DNA from 4 places in the Pinisolibacter sp. genome. Region 2 is predicted to be linked to each of the others. Evidence: predicted binding sites of a transcription regulator. Region 2 holds the regulator's gene; each other region holds the start of a gene.
The links. Region 2 encodes LexA, which represses DNA repair genes until DNA is damaged. Its sites were predicted from a motif close to TGTTCNNNNTGTGTTCNG; they were not measured.
Positions count from the first base shown of each region.

Region 1: the regulator LexA is predicted to act here: its motif matches at 2,314-2,331, upstream of recA (recombinase RecA).
Region 3: the regulator LexA is predicted to act here: its motif matches at 2,017-2,034, upstream of V7Q42_RS20605 (helicase-related protein).
Region 4: the regulator LexA is predicted to act here: its motif matches at 2,597-2,614, upstream of V7Q42_RS01975 (PA0069 family radical SAM protein).

Region 1 covers NZ_DAIPZB010000068.1:7,975-12,635, forward strand. The annotation lists gene alaS (alanine--tRNA ligase) at 1-702, opposite strand, end outside; gene recA (recombinase RecA) at 1,184-2,263, opposite strand; gene V7Q42_RS19690 (helix-turn-helix domain-containing protein) at 2,675-3,154, opposite strand; gene V7Q42_RS19695 (Mu transposase C-terminal domain-containing protein) at 3,411-4,661, shown strand, end outside.
Region 2 covers NZ_DAIPZB010000006.1:3,795-8,455, reverse strand. The annotation lists gene V7Q42_RS03725 (molybdopterin molybdotransferase MoeA) at 1-848, shown strand, start outside; gene lexA (transcriptional repressor LexA) at 1,369-2,082, shown strand; gene V7Q42_RS03715 (ComEC/Rec2 family competence protein) at 2,076-4,661, opposite strand, start outside.
Region 3 covers NZ_DAIPZB010000081.1:2,212-6,872, forward strand. The annotation lists gene V7Q42_RS20595 (type 1 glutamine amidotransferase domain-containing protein) at 1-80, opposite strand, end outside; gene V7Q42_RS20600 (DUF3108 domain-containing protein) at 252-1,097, shown strand; gene V7Q42_RS20605 (helicase-related protein) at 2,266-4,661, shown strand, end outside.
Region 4 covers NZ_DAIPZB010000003.1:63,942-68,602, reverse strand. The annotation lists gene V7Q42_RS01990 (electron transfer flavoprotein-ubiquinone oxidoreductase) at 1-925, shown strand, start outside; gene V7Q42_RS01985 (DedA family protein) at 998-1,627, opposite strand; gene V7Q42_RS01980 (glycosyltransferase) at 1,782-2,471, opposite strand; gene V7Q42_RS01975 (PA0069 family radical SAM protein) at 2,637-3,881, shown strand; gene V7Q42_RS01970 (VOC family protein) at 3,896-4,330, shown strand; gene V7Q42_RS01965 (ribonuclease HII) at 4,327-4,661, shown strand, end outside.

The sequences.
Region 1 (4,661 bases), on a different contig from region 2:
GACGCGCTCCAGCCCCATGCCGGTGTCGATCGACGGCCGCGGCAGACGCGTACGCGTGCCGTCGCCGTACTGCTCGAACTGCATGAACACGAGGTTCCAGATCTCGATGAAACGGTCGCCGTCCTGCTCGGCCGAGCCCGGCGGGCCGCCCCAGATGTGCTCGCCGTGATCGAAGAAGATCTCCGAGCACGGACCGCACGGACCGGTGTCGCCCATCTGCCAGAAATTGTCCGAGGTCGGGATGCGGATGATCCGGTTGTCGGAGAGACCGGCGATGCGCTTCCACAGATCGTAGGCTTCGTCGTCTTCCGAGTAGACCGTGACCAGCAGACGCTTCGCGTCGAGGCCGAATTCCTTGGTGACGAGGTTCCAGGCGAGTTCGATCGCCCGATCCTTGAAATAGTCGCCGAAGGAGAAATTCCCCAGCATTTCGAAGAAAGTGTGGTGGCGCGCGGTGTAGCCGACGTTGTCGAGGTCGTTGTGCTTGCCGCCGGCCCGGACGCACTTCTGCGCCGTCGTGGCGGTCGAATAGTCGCGCCTCTCCATCCCGGTGAACAGGTTCTTGAACTGAACCATGCCGGAATTGGTGAACATCAGGGTCGGATCGTTGCGCGGCACCAGCGGCGACGACGGCACCACTTCGTGGCCGTTCTTCGCGAAGTAGTCCAGGAATGTCGCGCGGATCTCGTTGACGCCACTCATGATCGTACCGAAACCTCTCCTCGGGATGAGCCCCGAGGTTCTATCGACCAATCCGTCGCATGTCCACGGAAAGCGCGCCTTTCCGCCCGCCCGCCGAGCGATTTCCGCTGCACCGCGGCAGACCCCGATGTCGCCCGGCCGATCGTCGCTCCCCCTCCCTGCGTCAGGGCGAGCCGACCCGAAGGGGCGGCCGCCGCACCGGGGAACCGTGGCGACCGCCGGTCCTCCGGCGCCGGGCCGGATTTCCCGCCGAACGGGCGCCACCCACCCGGTGCGACCGACCGCCCACGCCATCCTCGGTCGACGGGCGATCACCCTCGGCGCCCGACGCGCCCCGGACCGACATTCCCCCTGTCGCTTCCCCCTTGTCGAGGCACGAACGCGAACGGCGGGGTCACCCCCGCCGCCTCGTCGATCCGGACCGGTTCGCACCGCGTGCGGCGGAAACCCCCGTCCCGCGCGCCGCCGATCGCCGGATGGCTCAGTCCTCGACCGGACCGTCCTCGTCTTCCGCCGTACCGGTGGGAATGATCTTGTCGGCGATGAGCCCGGCGTTCTGACGGATCGCCGTCTCGATCTTGCCGGCGACCGCCGGATTGTCGCGCAGGAACTGCTTGGCGTTCTCGCGCCCCTGGCCGATGCGCTGGCTCGAATAGGAGAACCACGAGCCCGACTTCTCGACCACGCCGGCCTTGACCCCGAGATCGACCAACTCGCCGACCTTGGAGACGCCTTCGCCGTACATGATGTCGAACTCCACCTCCTTGAACGGAGGCGCCATCTTGTTCTTCACCACCTTGACGCGGGTCTGGTTGCCGACCACCTCGTCGCGATCCTTGATCGCGCCGATGCGGCGGATGTCGAGACGCACCGAGGCGTAGAACTTGAGCGCGTTGCCGCCGGTCGTGGTCTCGGGATTGCCGAACATCACGCCGATCTTCTGGCGGATCTGGTTGATGAAGATCACCATGGTCTTCGACTTGGAGATCGAGGCGGTGAGCTTCCTCAGCGCCTGACTCATCAGGCGTGCCTGCAGACCCGGCAGGCTGTCGCCCATCTCGCCTTCGAGCTCGGCCTTGGGCGTCAGCGCCGCCACCGAGTCGATGACCAACACGTCGAGCGCACCGGAGCGCACCAGCGTGTCGGCGATCTCCAGCGCCTGCTCGCCGGCGTCGGGCTGGGAGATGAGCAGGTCGTCGAGATCGACCCCGAGCTTACGGGCATAGATCGGGTCGAGCGCATGCTCGGCATCGATGAAGCCGCACACGCCCCCCTTCTTCTGCGCCTCGGCGACGCAGTGCAGCGCCAGCGTCGTCTTGCCCGAGGATTCCGGCCCGTAGATCTCGACGATCCGGCCTCGCGGCAGGCCGCCGATGCCGAGCGCGATGTCGAGGCCGAGAGAGCCGGTCGGGACGGTCTCCACCTCGACCACCTTGCCCTGGCCGAGCCGCATGATCGAGCCCTTGCCGAAGTTGCGCTCGATCTGCTGAAGCGCCGCGTCCAAAGCCTTGGTTCTGTCCATACCGTCCCCTTCGACGAGGCGAAGTGAAGCCTGTGCCATCGTCCAGCTCCCTTATCTCACGCGGCTCGGTGCCTGCCAATCGCAGTCAATGTACATGCTTTGTTCCATTTGACAAGGGGGCACTCAACATTCTGTTCGAAAAAGTGAAACTCGTCCGTGTTCGCATGACGTTCACGGTGGGTGGTGCGCGTCTCGAGCGGCCGCTTCGCTGGGGGCGCCATCGCTATTTGTCGGAGGGGGCGATTCGGGCTGCGCGAATTATATGTCGCAAGATCAAAGTAAATCTCTGAATTATCTTGCATATTTCATCGGCGATTTAGCGAACACCTCATGCTGATACAAAGCATTCGACACTGATTTCTGAAGCGATTGATCCCACAGAGAATATTGGCGAACAGTCTGGTACCGGCGGAGCGCACCGCCTGCCATTGCCGAACATATTGGCGAACATCAAATTTCGGAGGAATGGTCCCTCTTGCCGAAGGGCAGCACGCTCAATTTCCTCTTCACCGCCATTCTATCACGGCGAGCCCGGTCATAGGCTTCGGAGACTGCGGCTGCCAACCGCCACCCCAACGAGAGAAACTTCTCACCGTCGACCTCGACCACAACCCCTTGCGCTGTCCCGGGTCCTGCTATGTAACCGGCGATGGACCCGCAGTCATCTAGGGCCTCCAAGACTGCACTATGCAAATCTGCATACTGAGGCTTGAAATCTCCGTATAGTAAAAAATCCGGCTCAACATCTAAAATATGACACACACCGAATACAAACGTAGCCGGGATTTTAGACGATCCCGTCATATAATTCTGCACAGTGCGATAGGGCATTTCCAAAGCATCACTGATATCCCGCAGAGATATCCCTTTCAGCTTCAGAATATCACGCAGCCGGCTCGCGATCTCCGCATCGTCGATAGGAGTTGACATACACATAAACAGGTGCAATCGTCGGCAATATGCACCAACTCAAGCGCACCCTCCCTCTCACTCCCCTTGCGGGGACAGACCTGTACAACGCCATCCGTGCCGCCCTCGTGGCGCGCGGAACCAGTCTCAATGCATGGTGTAAGTCGCACGGTGTCAATAGACAGACTGCGGAAAAGGCATTGAAGGGTGAGCGCTTCGGAAGGCGGGCGAACGATTTACGTCAACAGATGGTCATCGAACTCTTGGGTGTCAGGCGATGACCGAGTTCGTCCCGTCCAAGGTTCTCGCCTCACTACTCGGCGTCACCGACCGAGCAATCGAATTGGCCATTACGCGGGCCTGCAATCGCGGTGATATGAAGTGGCGCGGTGCCACCCTCGTCGTCCGTGAGGTCCACGGCCGCGGCGGCCGCTCCGGAACCTCCTATCAGGTCAGCGTCGACAGCCTTCCGGCCGATCTCCAAGAATGTTTGAAGACGCTTCGCAGCCCGGTCGAAGGCCGGTTGAACCACGGCATGCGAGCGCAGATCGAGCGCGATTGGCTCCACGCCCTCATCGCCCCGGCCCTCACTCATCCGAAGGGCTCCGCCGAGCGAGCAGCCGCCGTTCGGGAGATCGCCGGCAGGCGCCACATGCGGCCAGACGGCGAACGGAAGACCTTCTCCGAGCGGTCCGTTCTGCGCCGTCTGAAGGACTACGAAGAGGCCGGCGGCTTGGCGGGGCTCGGCCGCACGAAGCGTCGCGATGCGGGTACCGCGCGCGTCGTCGTCACCCGCGCATGGGATGCCGCCGTGCCCTTCGAAGAGACGACGAAGGAGCGCATCGGCCGTGACCTTCGCCAGTACATCCGGGGGCTCGTCCAAGCCGGCGAGGCGCCTTCGAACATCCGCCTGCTCGCCGCACGGAAGCTCGCGAACCTGACGGTCGCCGCCGGCTTCTCCCCGGACCAGGTCGTGCGCGAGCGCATCTGCCACATCCCGAAGGGTCACGTCGACCGAGAGGCGATCCACCGCAAGGTTCGCATCTTCGATGCCGATCGTAAGGCACACGAGGACGCCAAGCCCCGGATCCGCCGGACACGCAGCGGCCTCTTCCCCATGGATGTCGTCGTCGGCGACGTTCACCCGATCGACATTCTCATCCGCCGCGACGACGATTCGGCAATCACGCCGAAGGCCGTCGCGTGGCTCGATCTCGCGACGAACCGGGTGTGGCTCGACCCGCTCCTCCTGGAGAAGGGCGACGGCATCCGCAACGCCGACGTGATCGCCAGCTTCGCCCGGATGGTCCGGGCTTGGGGCGCGCCGCGCGCGCTCTACCTCGACAACGGCTCGGAATACAACTGGGCCGAATTCGTCGACGACGCGCTGAAACTGATCGACCGTGAAGGCCGACGGACCCTCGGAACCGTCGCGCCCTGGGCGGAGCGCACCTCCAACATCATCCGGGCCAAGCCCTACAACGCGGCCGCGAAGCCGATCGAGGGCATCTTCTCGGTTCTCGAGCGG
Region 2 (4,661 bases):
CCTTCGACGAGGTGGCCGAGCGCGGCCGTCACATCCGCGCCGCCGGCGTCGACTTCCGCGAGGGCGACGTCGGCCCGATCGCCGGCACCCGCCTCGACTTCACCAATCTCGGTCTGGTCGCGGCGATGAACCACGCCGAAATGCCGGTCCACCGGCGCCCGCGTATCGCCGTGCTCGCCACCGGCGACGAGCTGGTGCCGCCGGGCGCCACCCCCGGTCTCGACCAGATCATCGCCTCCAACGGCTATGCGATCACCGCGCTGATCGAGGCGGTCGGCGGCGAGGCGATCGATCTCGGCATCGTTCGCGACGACCTCGACGCGACGATCGCGGCGATCCGCGCCGCCTTCGATCTCGGTGTCGAGGTGCTCGTCACCATCGGCGGCGCCTCGGTCGGCGACCGCGACCACGTCCATGCCGCACTCGCCGCCGCCGGCGTCGAATTCGGCTTCTGGAAGCTCGCCATGCGGCCGGGCAAGCCGCTGATGTTCGGTCGCCGCGGCGCGGCCCGGGTCGTCGGCCTGCCGGGCAATCCTTCGTCGGCGCTGGTCTGCTCGCTGCTCTTCCTGGCGCCCCTGGTGCGCGCGCTCTCCGGCGTGCCCGATCCGCGGCCACGCCAGGAGATCGTCGCCCTCGGACGCGCCGTCGCCGCCAACGACGCCCGCCAGGACTACATGCGCGCCCATCTCGTCGTCGACGCCGACGGCCGGCTCGCCGCGGTCCCCGCCGATACGCAGGATTCCTCGCTGTTGACCCGCTTCGCCGGGACCGACGGCCTCCTGGTGCGCCCGCCCCACGCCCCGCCGGCCGAGGCCGGCGAACCCTGCCGGTTCATCCGCTTCCCCTGAGGCGAAATCCGGACGTATCCATCCGGATCACCGGTTCCGTTCGCCGAAGAGCGCTCGGGAACGGGGATTTTCGGCGGGTCGAATGCGGCATCGCGGAACGCGATCCACCGGACCTCGAGGAGGAAACGACCGCCGGAGCCGTACACCGCGCCCGGGTCGCCGCCATGGCGCGCCTCCGGCATCGAGCGCCCGACGCCACCCGCGGCCGCGGGCACCGCGTCGCCATCGCGGCGATCCGCGCGCCCCGATGCGGCCGGCCCATCGATCTCATGCCCGTTTTGTTCTCGGCGTCGCTTGCGGAACATCCGGGGAACGTGTAGGTTGAGTTCGCGATTTGTACTTGTGGCGAATCGGCCACTCTCCATCGTCGAACGCCATCGACGGCGGGCGAGTGGGCCGTGAGCGATCCGACGAGTGCGAGCGAGATCCGACCCGGCGGGACGATCGTTTCGCCGCGTTTCTTTTCGATCCTGTTCCGCGGCGTGCGCTCTCACGCCGGGACCGACGAGGTGTCGAGCCGATGCTGACGCGCAAGCAGTACGAACTGCTGATGTTCATTCACGAGCGGCTGAAGGAGACCGGCGTGCCGCCCTCCTTCGACGAGATGAAGGATGCGCTCGACCTCCGGTCCAAGTCGGGCATCCATCGGCTGATCACGGCGCTCGAGGAGCGCGGCTTCATCCGCCGCCTGCCCAACCGGGCGCGAGCGCTCGAGGTGGTGCGCCTGCCCGATTCGGTCGCCCCCGGCCTCGCCTCGGCGAGCCGGCCGGGCAAGGGTTTCGCCCCCTCGGTCATCGAGGGCAGCCTCGGCAAGCCGCGCAGCGTGGCGACGGGCGACGACGAGCGGGCCGACGTGGTGACGATCCCCGTCATGGGCCGCATCGCCGCCGGTACGCCGATCTCGGCGATCCAGAACTACACCCACGCCATCCCGGTTCCGATGGACCTCATCGGCGGCGGCGAACATTTCGCTCTCGAGGTGCGCGGCGATTCGATGATCGACGCGGGCATCCTCGACGGCGACACCGTGTTGATCAAACGCTCCGACCACGCCGACTCGGGCGATATCGTCGTCGCCCTGGTCGACGAGGAGGAGGCGACGCTGAAGCGACTGCGCAAGCGCGGCGCCTCGGTAGCGCTGGAAGCCGCCAATCCCGCCTACGAGACGCGGATCTTCGGCCCCGATCGGGTCAAGGTCCAGGGTCGGCTGGTCGGCCTCATCCGCCGCTACTGAGCGGCGCGGACCTCGGCATCGACCGCCTCGGCTTCGCGTTCGAGCGCGGCGATGCGCGGATCGAGCGGGGTCCAGGGACGGGGGCTCGCCGGAAGGCTGGTGCGCAGAAGTACGTCGCGACGCAGATACACCTCGTCCGGTGGGACGGCGGCGACCGCGGGCGCCACGCCGGAGCGGGTCGGCGGCGGGTCGGTGCGCGGTGTGTTCGCTCGCTGCGTGTGACCTCGTTGGGTGTTCCGTCGGCTCGCGGCCGGATCGATAGGAACGCCCCGGTCGCCGCCATCGCCATCCCCGGCTCCCCCACCTGCATCGCCGCCGCCCCCGTCGGCGTCGGGGGCGGCTGTGGCACGCGGGGCGAAGTCGTCGAGGTCGCCCGACGCCGTTTCCGGATCGCGGGTGGGATCGGCGAGTGCGTCGGCGGAGCCGTTTTCGAAGCGTGACCGCTCGTCGGTGTTCCTCGCCGACGAAAGGGCCCCGATCGGTCTCGGCGGACCGGTGAAGTCGAGCGTCGACGCTCCGGTGCGGGCGAGGTCGAGGCGATCGACGACCGTGGTGAGATCGCGGCAGCCCGGCGGCGCGACCAGGGTGGTGATCACCAGGGCGGCGCGTCGGCAATCCTCGTCGAAGGCGCCCGGATGGCGCACCACGGCGATTTCGAGCATGCCGCCGCCCGAACGGCGGGACGACGCGCCCGGACCGCCCCGCGGCTGCGATCCGATCGCTCGATCCGACCCGGGGACGACTGCGGCAGGCTCGCCGCCGCCGGGGATCTCGGGGTGGCGCGCTTCGATGCCGGTGCTGCTCCCGTCGGGGGTACGCGTGGCCGCGCCGGGGCGAGCTTCGCGCCCATCGCCGGTCTTCGCGCTGCCGCGAGCTTCGCTCCGGCCACGGGCGTCCTTCGCCGCGGGAACCTCGGCACCCGCGGCGGTATCACCGATTTCGCCGTCGCCGATCTCCCCGTGACGGAAGATGCATCCTGCCGGATCGCAGAGCCACCCCGCGCCGAGACCGGGGTCCTGCGTCGGCCGGGCGTCGTGATCGGCGGCGAGCCAGATCGCCGTGTCGAACCGGTCCTGGCGTCCGGCGAGCACGTGCAGCCGTCCGTCGGCGCCTCGCACCGCCACCGGGCTGCCGTGGCGGCCGATCAGCACGTCGGGGCGCGGCCCGAGGAAGAGCAAGGCACAAGCCGCGGCCGCCGGGATCAGACCGAAAAGTCGGATCCGGCTCTTCCAGGCGGAGAGCCACAGGACGGCGGCGATGCCGAGCGGCATCATCGCCGCATGCGGCGCACCGATCAGCCCGTCGCCGGCCGGCAGCGCCGCGGCCCACCGCCCCACCAGGATCATCCAGTCGATCCCGAGGCCCATCACCTGCAACGGCCAGTGGTCGAGCCCGAACGGCATCGCCAGAGCCGAGAGGACCGCCGCCGGCATGATCACGATGCCGGTCACCGGCAACACCGCCATGTTGGCGAGGATCGAATAGGGGGCGGCGCGGAAGAACGTCCCGGCGATGATCGGCGCGGTGGCGAGACCGGCGACGAGAGAGGAGAAGGCGAAGCCCTCGATGTTGCGGAAGACCCCGCCGACGAGATGGACGACGAGCCCCGCCTCGCGGCGCGGCGGCGGCCGTCGCGATGCCCACCCGCGGTAGAGGTCGTAGGAGGCGACGAGGGCGATCACCGCCAGGAAGCTCATCTGGAAGCTCGGCTCCATCGCCGCCGACGGCGAGACCGCCATGATCAGGATCGCCGCGACGGCCACCGTGTGCATGGTGATCGCCGGCCGATCGACCAGCACCGCGAGGAGCGCCACCGACACCATCAGATGCGAGCGCAGCGCCGCCACCTGGTTGCCGGAGAGCAGGAGGTAGATCGTCGCCGCGACGAAGGCGACCGCCGCCGCCCATTTCTTGATCGGGTAGCCGAGCGCGAGGGCGGGAAAGAGCGCCAGGAGAGCACGGATGGCGACGATCACCCCGCCGGCCACCAGCCCCATGTGGAGGCCCGAGATCGAGACGATGTGGGTGAGGCCGGAGGCGCGCAGCGGCTCGGCGGCGGCTTCCGGGATCGCCCGCTGCTCGCCGACCATCAGCGCCGCGCCGATGGCGCCGGTGGCCCCGGGCAGGCTGGCGCGCACCCGTTCGGCGATGGCGTGGCGCAACGACCCGATCGGCTGAAGGAGGCTGTCCCCCCGGTCGGCCGGGCCGAGATCGATCGGGGTGACGCGGCCGAGGATGTAGCCGCCGGCGCCGCGCCCCTCGAACCACGCCCGCCGGGCGAAATCGTAGCCGCCCGGCATCACCGGTCCTTCCGGTGGCTTCAGCCTCGCCTTGAAGCGGATGGCGTCGCCGACGCCGGGCCTCGCCCCCTTGGTGGTGAGGGTCGCGGAAATGCGGGTCGGCGTCGTCTCCCGCGTCAGCCCCCTGCCCTCCATGCGGGCGACATCGACGGTGAGGCGCAGACCGCCTGTGGCGGTGGCGTCGAGATCGACGACACGGCCCTCCACCGTGACGGTCCGTTCGTGATCGAGCCGCGGGGCGGCGACACGCGCCGTCTCGAAACTCGCGGCGGCGGCGCC
Region 3 (4,661 bases), on a different contig from region 2:
GAGACCAGGATCTTCCAGCCGACCGCGACCTCGGACGGGTCGAAATCGAGAGCGGGCAGCGGAACGACGACGCGAGCCATGCGGAGGATCTCCGACGTTGTCCTTCGGGTGGTAGGGCCGGATCGCCGCCTTGGCAAGGCGTCCGGAGGCCGAGGCGGCGTCCGCCCCAGATTCGCCGGGTTCGGCGGCGAGTTTCGCGCTCACCCGGCGCCGGTCGTCCCGCCGGGCCCAGAGCCTCGTGGGAGAGCCCCTTGTCCCCTCGCCTCGCCGTGCCAGCCGCCGCCCTCGCCCTGCTCCTGGCCGTGCCCGCCGTCGCCGACGCCGCCTCGGCCGAGGCCGCCCTGCCGGCGAAGCCGCAGACCCTGCTGCGCTACTCGGTGACGCTGGCCGGCCTACCGGTGGCGCGCGCCCAGATGACCCTGACCACCGTCGCCGATCGCTACACCTCGCAGGTCACCTGGCGCACCTCCGGTCTGGTCGACATCTTCGCCGGCGCCCGTGGCGACGCCACTGCGTCCGGCCAGTTGGGACACGGTCGCCCTCAGCCCTCGACCTACACGCTCGCCTCCGGCGAGGGCCGCAAGGCGGTCAAGGTCATGCTCGCCATGGCGGGCGGCGCCGTGAAGGCCGCCGAAGCCCAGCCGCCGTCGCGCCAGACCCCCGACCTCGTGCCGTTGCAGCCGCGCCACCGCATCGACGTGCTCGATCCGATCAGCGCCGTCCTGATGCCGGCCGACGCCGGCTCCACCGACGGCGGCAAGGTCTGTGACCGCACCCTGCCGATCTACGACGGCTGGACCCGCTACGACATCCGCCTCTCGCCCAAGGCGACGCTTCCCAACAAACGCCCCGGCGTGACCGGGCCGGTCGTCGTCTGCGCCGCCCGCTACGTCCCCGTCGCCGGTCACCGCGCCCAGCACAAGACCACCCGCTTCATGGAAGCCAACGAAGACCTGTCGGTGATGTTCGGCCACCTCGAAAAGGCCGACGTCTGGGTGCCGCTGAAGGTGTCGGTGCGCACCCTGGTCGGCACCGCCGAGGTCGAGGTCGATCAGATCGCCGCCATCGGCGCCGACAAGACCGCCACCGGCCGCTGAGACCGCCGCCGCGCAGCCACCGATCGTCCCATCGCGGCACGCGATGGTGAACGCGACGGTCGCCCCCGCGGCACGGTCGCGCCGCCGGCCGCCCGGATCTCGAGGCGCGACGTCTCCCAACCCCGACATCTCGAGGGAACGAAACGGCAATCGCGCCGGGTCGGTGATTCGTCGCCGCTCTGTTCCCGCTTCGCTCGATGTGTGAACGCCGCATCGCCGAAACCCGCGTCGCGGCCCTCACGATGCCGTCGCCGGCGGAAACGGATCATCTCCCACTCATCGTTCCGTTTCGAAACGATTCGGTTGACGCGCCGGCGGGTTCGACGGCGCGAAGCCCCGGCGCCGCTCCGACATCTCGTGTCCCATGGCAGACGCCCCCCTCGATCTCGAGAGAACGGCGGTGGAACATCTGACACACATGTGATTCGTCGCCGCTTCGTTCCCGCTTCGCTCCGAGAATGAACGTCGCTCGCCGAGAGACGTCGGAGGGGCCGCCGCGGCGCGCTCGTGGTGCCCACCCCGAGCCCGTCCCGTTTCGGCGCGTATTCCTTACCGACGACGGCGGCGGCGACCTCCACCTCCGTTCCGGCGGTCTCCAGATCTACCGGCGACACCCGAGGTCGCCACACGATCTCGAGAGAACGAACCCGGAATTCATCGCGATCAGCGATTCGTCGCCGGTCCGTTCACCTCCCCTTCGCTTCGTTGACGTGTCCATGGAAAGGCAACCGATGATTGCCGCCATCGACGGCGCCGGACCGTGCCCCGTTTCGGCACGAAACCCTTGCCGTCACCGTCGGGGCACAGGGCACAAGAGTCCGTGCGGATTCGAGATTTCGTGGTCGCCCCCGGTTCGACCACCGTATCTCGTCCGTGAACGGAAGCGGAATCCGCGGCGATCAGCGATTCGGACGCGGTTCGTTCGAGACTCGTTCCGGTTGCCGGGGGATTGCCGAGACCGGGCCGGACGACGGCGCCTCGCAGCTTCACGATTTCGAAAGATCGCGCTTTCGCCACGACCCTGTGCTAGAGGTCTGGCCGTTCCGTCCGAAGCCGCCCGGACTCCGCCAGGCTCGATCGTTTGCCGACCCGAGACACCGCTCGCCCTTCCGCCGCCGCGTCGCTGCCCGTCCTGCCGCCGTCGATCCGGGCGCGGACGGTCACGGCCGTGCTCGGGCCGACCAACACCGGCAAGACCCACCTCGCCATCGAGCGCATGCTGGCCCAGCCCTCCGGCCTCATCGGCCTGCCGCTGCGCCTTCTCGCCCGCGAGGTCTACGGCCGTATCGCCGAGCGGGCCGGCAAGTCCGCCGTCGCGCTGATCACCGGCGAAGAGAAGATCATTCCCGACGATCCGCGCTATTGGGTGTCGACCGTCGAAGCCATGCCGCGGCGCACCGACGTCGATTTCGTCGCCATCGACGAGGTCCAGCTCGCCGGCGATCTCGAACGCGGCCACATCTTCACCGATCGCATCCTCAACCTGCGCGGCCGCCACGAGACGTTGCTGCTCGGGGCGCTGACGGCACGCGACCTGCTCGAGAAGCTGCTGCCGGGCATCAACGTCGTCACCCGCCCGCGCATGTCGCAACTCACCTATGCGGGATCGAAGAAGCTGCTGCGGCTTCCCCCTCGCACCGCGGTGGTCGCCTTCTCGGGCGAGGAGGTCTACGGCATCGCCGAACTGATCCGCCGCCAACGCGGCGGCGCGGCGGTGGTGCTCGGCGCGCTCTCGCCCCGCACCCGCAACGCCCAGGTCGAGCTCTTCCAGTCCGGTGACGTCGACATCCTGGTCGCCACCGACGCGGTCGGCATGGGGCTCAACCTCGACGTCGATCACGTCGCCTTCGCCGGGTCGCGCAAATTCGACGGCTACCAGTATCGCAACCTCAACGCCGCCGAACTCGGCCAGATCGCCGGCCGTGCCGGCCGTCACATGCGCGACGGCACCTTCGGCGTCACCGGTCGCGTCGATCCCTTCGCCGACGAACTGGTGGAACAACTGGAGACCCACCGTTTCCAGCCGCTCTCCCGTTTGCAGTGGCGCAACCCGGCGCTCGATTTCTCGTCTCTCGCCGCCCTGCGCCGCACCCTCGACGAGCCGCCGCGCGAAGAAGGCCTCACTCGCGCCCCGCTCGCCGACGACCAGAACGCCCTCGAGCTCGCCGCCCGCGACGAGGACATCGCCCGCTTCGCCCACGGTGCCGAGCGCGTGGCGCTGCTCTGGGACGTCGCCCAGGTCCCCGACTATCGCAAGATCGCCCCGGCCAATCACGCCGATCTCGTCGCCACCCTCTTCCGCTTCCTCGTCGAAAAGGGCACCATCCCCGACGACTGGATCGCCAAGCGGGTGGCGGAGGCGGATCGGACCGACGGCGACATCGACACTTTGTCGGCCCGTATCGCCCATGTTCGCACATGGACCTTCGTCGCCAATCGCCCCGACTGGTTGACGGACCCCGTCCATTGGCGCGACAAGACACGCGCGATCGAGGATCGTCTGTCCGACGCGCTGCACGAGAGCCTGACACGGCGGTTCGTGGATCGGCGGACTTCCGTCCTGATGAGACGTCTGAGAGAGAACGCGATGATCGAAGCGGAGATCACCACCGGCGGCGACGTCAACGTCGAGGGTCACCGGATCGGGCACCTGGCGGGTTTCCGCTTCGTCGCCGACGCCACCGGCGAAGGCGAGGACGCCAAGGCGGTGCGCAACGCCGCGGCCAAGGCGCTGGCGGGCGAGATCGAGGCGCGCGCCGACCGGCTCTCGCGCGCCGGCGACGGCGACATCGTGCTTTCCGCCGACGGGTCCTTACGCTGGCTCGGCGAGGTCGTCGCCAAGCTCGGCCCGGGACAGGACACGCTCCGCCCCGCCGTCCTGGTCATCGCCGACGAACAGCTGACCGGCCCGGCCCGCGACAAGGTCCAGGCCCGCCTCGATCTGTGGATCGCCGCCCAGATCGCCAACCTGCTGAAGCCGCTGGTCGACCTGCGCGACGCCGCCGACATCGAAGGCATCGGCAAGGGTGTCGCCTTCCAGTTGGTCGAAGCCCTCGGTGTGCTCGAGCGCTCGCAGATCGCCGACGAGGTCAAGGCCCTCGACCAGACGATGCGCGCCTCCTTGCGCAAGTACGGCGTCCGCTTCGGCGCCTATCACGTCTTCGTGCCGGCGCTCCTCAAGCCGGCGCCGTCGGCGCTGATCGCCCGCCTGTGGTCGCTCGGCCACGCCGACGTCGACACCCACATGGCCGGCGAGCTCAACCATCTCTCGGCCTCCGGCCGCACCTCGATCCACGTCGACAAGCAGATCCCCAAGCAGCTGTGGCGCATCGCCGGCTTCCGGGTCTGCGGCGAACGCGCCGTGCGCATCGACATCCTCGAGCGCCTCGCCGACATCATCCGCCCGCTCGTCGCCTGGAAGCCGCTCGACCCGAGCGTCACACCGCCGGAAGGCGCGGTGCCCGGCGGCGGCGCCTTCACCGTCACCGTGGCGATGACCTCGCTGCTCGGCTGCTCGGGTGAGGATTTCGCCTCGGTGCTGAAGTCGCTCGGCTACCGCTCGGA
Region 4 (4,661 bases), on a different contig from region 2:
CGGCGGTGGTTCGTTCCTCTATCACATGGAGGACAATCAGGTCGTCGTCGGCTTCGTGGTGCATCTCAACTACGAGAACCCGTACCTGTCGCCCTTCGAGGAGTTCCAGCGCTTCAAGACCCATCCGGCGATCCGCGACGTCTTCGAAGGCGGCAAGCGCCTCGCCTACGGCGCGCGGGCCATCACGGAAGGTGGGTACCAGTCGGTGCCGAAGTTGACCTTCCCGGGCGGCGCGCTGATCGGCTGCTCGGCCGGTTTCGTCAACGTGCCGCGCATCAAGGGCAGCCACAACGCCATGCTCTCCGGCGAACTGGCGGCCGAAGTGATCGCCGATTGCCTCGCCGCCGGCCGCGCCCACGACGAGCCGATCGAATACGAGACCGGCTGGCGCAAGAGCCTCGTCGGCAAGGATCTGGTGAAGGTCCGCAACGTCAAGCCGCTGTGGTCGAAGCTCGGCACCGTCCTCGGCGTCGCCCTCGGCGGCCTCGACATGTGGACCAACGAGCTCTTCGGCTTCTCCTTCTTCGGCACGCTGAAGCACGGCAAGTCGGACGCCAAGTCGCTCAAACCCGCCGACCGGTGCAAGCCGATCGTCTATCCCAAGCCCGACGGCAAGATCTCCTTCGACCGTCTCTCCTCGGTGTTCCTGTCGAACACCAACCACGAGGAGGACCAGCCGATCCACCTGAAGCTCGCCGATCCGGCCCTTCAGAAGTCGTCCGAGCTCGGTACCTACGCCGGCCCGTCGACCCGCTACTGCCCGGCCGGCGTCTACGAGTGGATGGAGAAGGACGGCGACAAGGTCTTCGTCATCAACTCGCAGAACTGCGTCCACTGCAAGACCTGCGACATCAAGGACCCCAACGGCAACATCACCTGGACGACGCCGGAAGGCGCCGGTGGGCCGAACTATCCGAACATGTGATCGCGGCCGGGACGAGACGGACCTTCCGAAACGCGCTCGAGGGAAACCTCGGGCGCGTTTCATATTTCGTCGTCACTTCATCTTCCGCGGCATCCACCGCCTGAGCACCCACAACGCCGCGACGATGCCCGCCAGCGCGACGATCGTGACGATCGTGCCGGTCACGCTGTCGCCCCTGTCGAACAGGTCCCAGGCGATCGCGCCCATCGAGCCGGGGAAGATCAGCACCGGGATCCAGACGATCGCCGAGCCGATGTTGGCGGCCTGGAAGACGCCGTGCCGCATCGCGGTGATGCCGGCCACCGTCGGCACACTCGCCCTGAGTGGCCCGATGAAGCGGCCGACGACGACCGCCATCCAGCCCCAGTGGGCGAAGACGTTGCGGGCCGCCGCGAGCGTCTCGGGATGGCGCGAGAACGGCCACAGCCGGTCGACGCCGGGGCCGAGCTTGCGGCCGACCCAATAGGAGACCGTGTCGCCCGCCGCCGCGCCGATCGCCCCGCCGATCCACACGTCGAGGAACGGCACGGTGCCCGCTCCGACCAGCGCCCCGGTCGCCATCATCACCCCCGTCGCCGGGATCAACACCCCGACGATGACGAGGCTCTCGCCGAAGGCCATGAGCCCGTAGATCACCCCCGCCCAGGCGCGGTGGGTCTCGATCAGACGGAGGGCGGCGTCGAAGAAGGCGGCGAAATCCATGGGGCCATCATGGGTGAACCGCGACCCGGCGTCGACGGCGAAGAGGGACGTCGGCGACGCTGGCGGACGACTGCGGCGGAGTGAAGACGTCCGGCCGGTCGACCTGCGCGCGGAAGGTCCACGGCGCGGCGGAGCGAGACCGCCGCCGGCACCCTCACTCCTCGGTCCAGTCGCCGGTCGGCGTCGGAAAGCCGAGACCGGAGGAGGTGATGCGCATGAGCCGCGACAGGCTCGGCGCGGCGCGCCCACCGTGAACCGGCGGCAGCACCACCGCATCGGCGCGCAGCGTGTGGATGTCCGCCCGCGACATCCGCCCGACGAGGTCGCCGTGGCCGGCGAACCGGTCGGGGATGCGCGACGTCAGCGCCTCGAGATGGTGGCGCGAGATGATCAGCCCCTGTTCCCGGAGAGGCCGCCCGAAGAGCGCCCCGGCGACGCCCACCACCCGCTCGGCGACCCGTGGGCGCCAGCCGAACTCGTCGTAGACGATGCGGAAGGTGCCGACATGGGAGTCGGCCCGGCCCGCCCGTTCGCTGCGGTCGACGAAGGTGGCGGCCTCGCGGTACCAGTCGCTGTCGAGATGGACGTTGGGTGCCAGAATCAGGAACCACGGCGCCCGCCGCGCCATGTGGACGCCGGCACTGACGCGCGTCAGCCAACCGCCGGAACTCTCCACCAGCGAACAGCCGGCGGCGTCGGCGACGATCCGCGTGCCGTCGCTCGACGCGGCATCCGCCACCACCACCTCGCGGACGATCCCCTCCGCCGCCGCCGGCACCAGCGACGCCAGCGTGCGCGCGAGACCTTCCTCGGAGTTCTGGGTGGGGATGACGACGGACAGCATGGATCTCGGGATCCTCGGGTGACGGACCGCGACCGCGGACGCTCACGGCTCGGTTCCGTCTCTTACACGCCCCCCGACCCGGCGACCAGCCGGAACAGGCTGGCGAATCGACGAATTTCAGAGCATGTTCTTGTAATGTTCCAGAGAACGTTCCAAGATCGGATCATGAGACGCGCCGCCCCCCGTAGACAGAGTCCCAGCGAAGCCTCGCCGGAGGGGAGCGAAGGCGAGCGCCCCGCTCGCGACATCTCCGCCGATCGTTTCGTCGAGAGATCCGAGATCGCCGTGCCGCGCTTCGGCGAATGCGAGGGCGGCGGCGCGGTGGTGCTCGATGCGCGCATCGAGGCCGAGCGCCGTCGCGGCCGCGGCGCCATCGCCAATCCCTCCGGCCGCTACGAGAGCGAGAGCCGCGTCGCCTTCGACGACGGCTGGGGCTCGCTCGACGAACTGCCGCCCTTCTCGACCGAGGTGACGATCGAGAAGCCGAAGACCATCCTCACCCGCAATTCTTCGCCCGACGTCCCCTTCGATCGCTCGATCAACCCCTACCGCGGCTGCGAGCACGGCTGCTCCTATTGTTTCGCCCGCCCGACCCACGCCTACATGGGCCTCTCGCCCGGCCTCGATTTCGAGAGCCGCCTCTTCGTCAAGCCCGACGCGGCGCGGCTGCTCGAGCGCGAACTCGGCGTCGCCGGTTACGCCTGCCGGCCGGTCGCCATCGGCACCAACACCGACCCCTATCAGCCGATCGAGCGGCGGTTTCGGCTGATGCGCGAGATCCTCGAGGTGCTGGAGCGCTGCGGCCATCCGGTCACCATCGTCACCAAGTCGGTGCTGGTGCTGCGCGACGCCGACATCCTCGGCCGCATGGGCGAGCGGGGACTGGCCAAGGTGGCGCTTTCGGTGACCAGCCTCGACCGCCGCCTGTCGCGCTCGATGGAGCCGCGCGCCTCGGCGCCGGAGAAGCGGCTCGCCGCCATCCGCGGTCTCGCCGCCGCCGGCGTGCCCGTCGGCGTCATGGTGGCGCCGGTGGTCCCCGCCCTCAACGATGCCGAACTGGAACGCATCCTCGAGGCGGCGGCCGAGGCCGGAGCGCGCGAGGCCGGCTATATCCTGCTGCGCCTGCCGCTCGAAGTGTCGGAGATCTTCAAACAATGGCTGCTCGAGCACCATCCCGATCGCTATCGTCATGTCCTGTCGCTGCTGCGCTCGATGCGCGAGGGCAAGGACTACGATGCGGTCTGGGGGCGGCGGATGCGCGGCCTCGGCCCCTATGCCGCCACCTTGCGCAAGCGTTTCGAAGCGGCGACGCGCCGTCTCGGCCTCGAGGCCGGACGCACGGTCGCCACCCTGCGCACCGATCTCTTCGTGCCGCCGCTCGGCGACGGCCGGCAACTGTCGCTCTTCTGACCAAGGGTCCTTCGATGAAACTGCGCCTCTCCCTCGTCACCCTCGGCGTCGCCGACATCGCCCGCGCCCGCGCCTTCTACGAGGCTCTCGGTCTCGAAGCCGGCGGGTCGAGCAACGAGAACGTCGTCTTCTTCGACATGGACGGGGTGATCCTCGCCCTCTACGGCCGCGAGGCGCTCGCCGACGATGCTCGTGTCGCCGCGGCCGGCGAGGGCTTCGCCGGCGTCACGCTGGCGTGGAATCTTCCGAGCGAGACGGCGGTCGACGCCGCCTTCGCCGCGGCGCTCGCTGCCGGGGCGAGCTCGGTGAAGCCGCCGGAGAAGGTGTTCTGGGGCGGCTATTCGGGCTATGTCCGCGATCTCGACGGCCACCTCTGGGAGGTCGCCCACAACCCCTTCTTCCCGCTCGACGCAAAGGGCGTCACCCGCCTGCCGGAGACCGCCCGATGAGAGGCCGCCCGAAGAAGTCCGCGACCGGGGCCGCGTCGCCGAAGGCCGGACCCGACGACAGCAACGAACGCGCCCACGGCTTTCCGGCCGCCCGCATCGCCGGGGTCGACGAGGTCGGCCGCGGGCCGATCGCCGGACCGGTGGTCGCCGCCGCGGTGATCCTCGATCCGGCGCGCGTGCCGGAAGGGCTGAACGATTCGAAGAAGCTGAGCGAGAAGGTGCGTGAGCGTCTGTTCGACGAGATCTGCGCCCACCACGCGGTGGCGATCGCCCTCGGCTCGGTCGAGCGCATCGATGCGACCGACATCCGCGCCGCCACGCTCGACGCCAT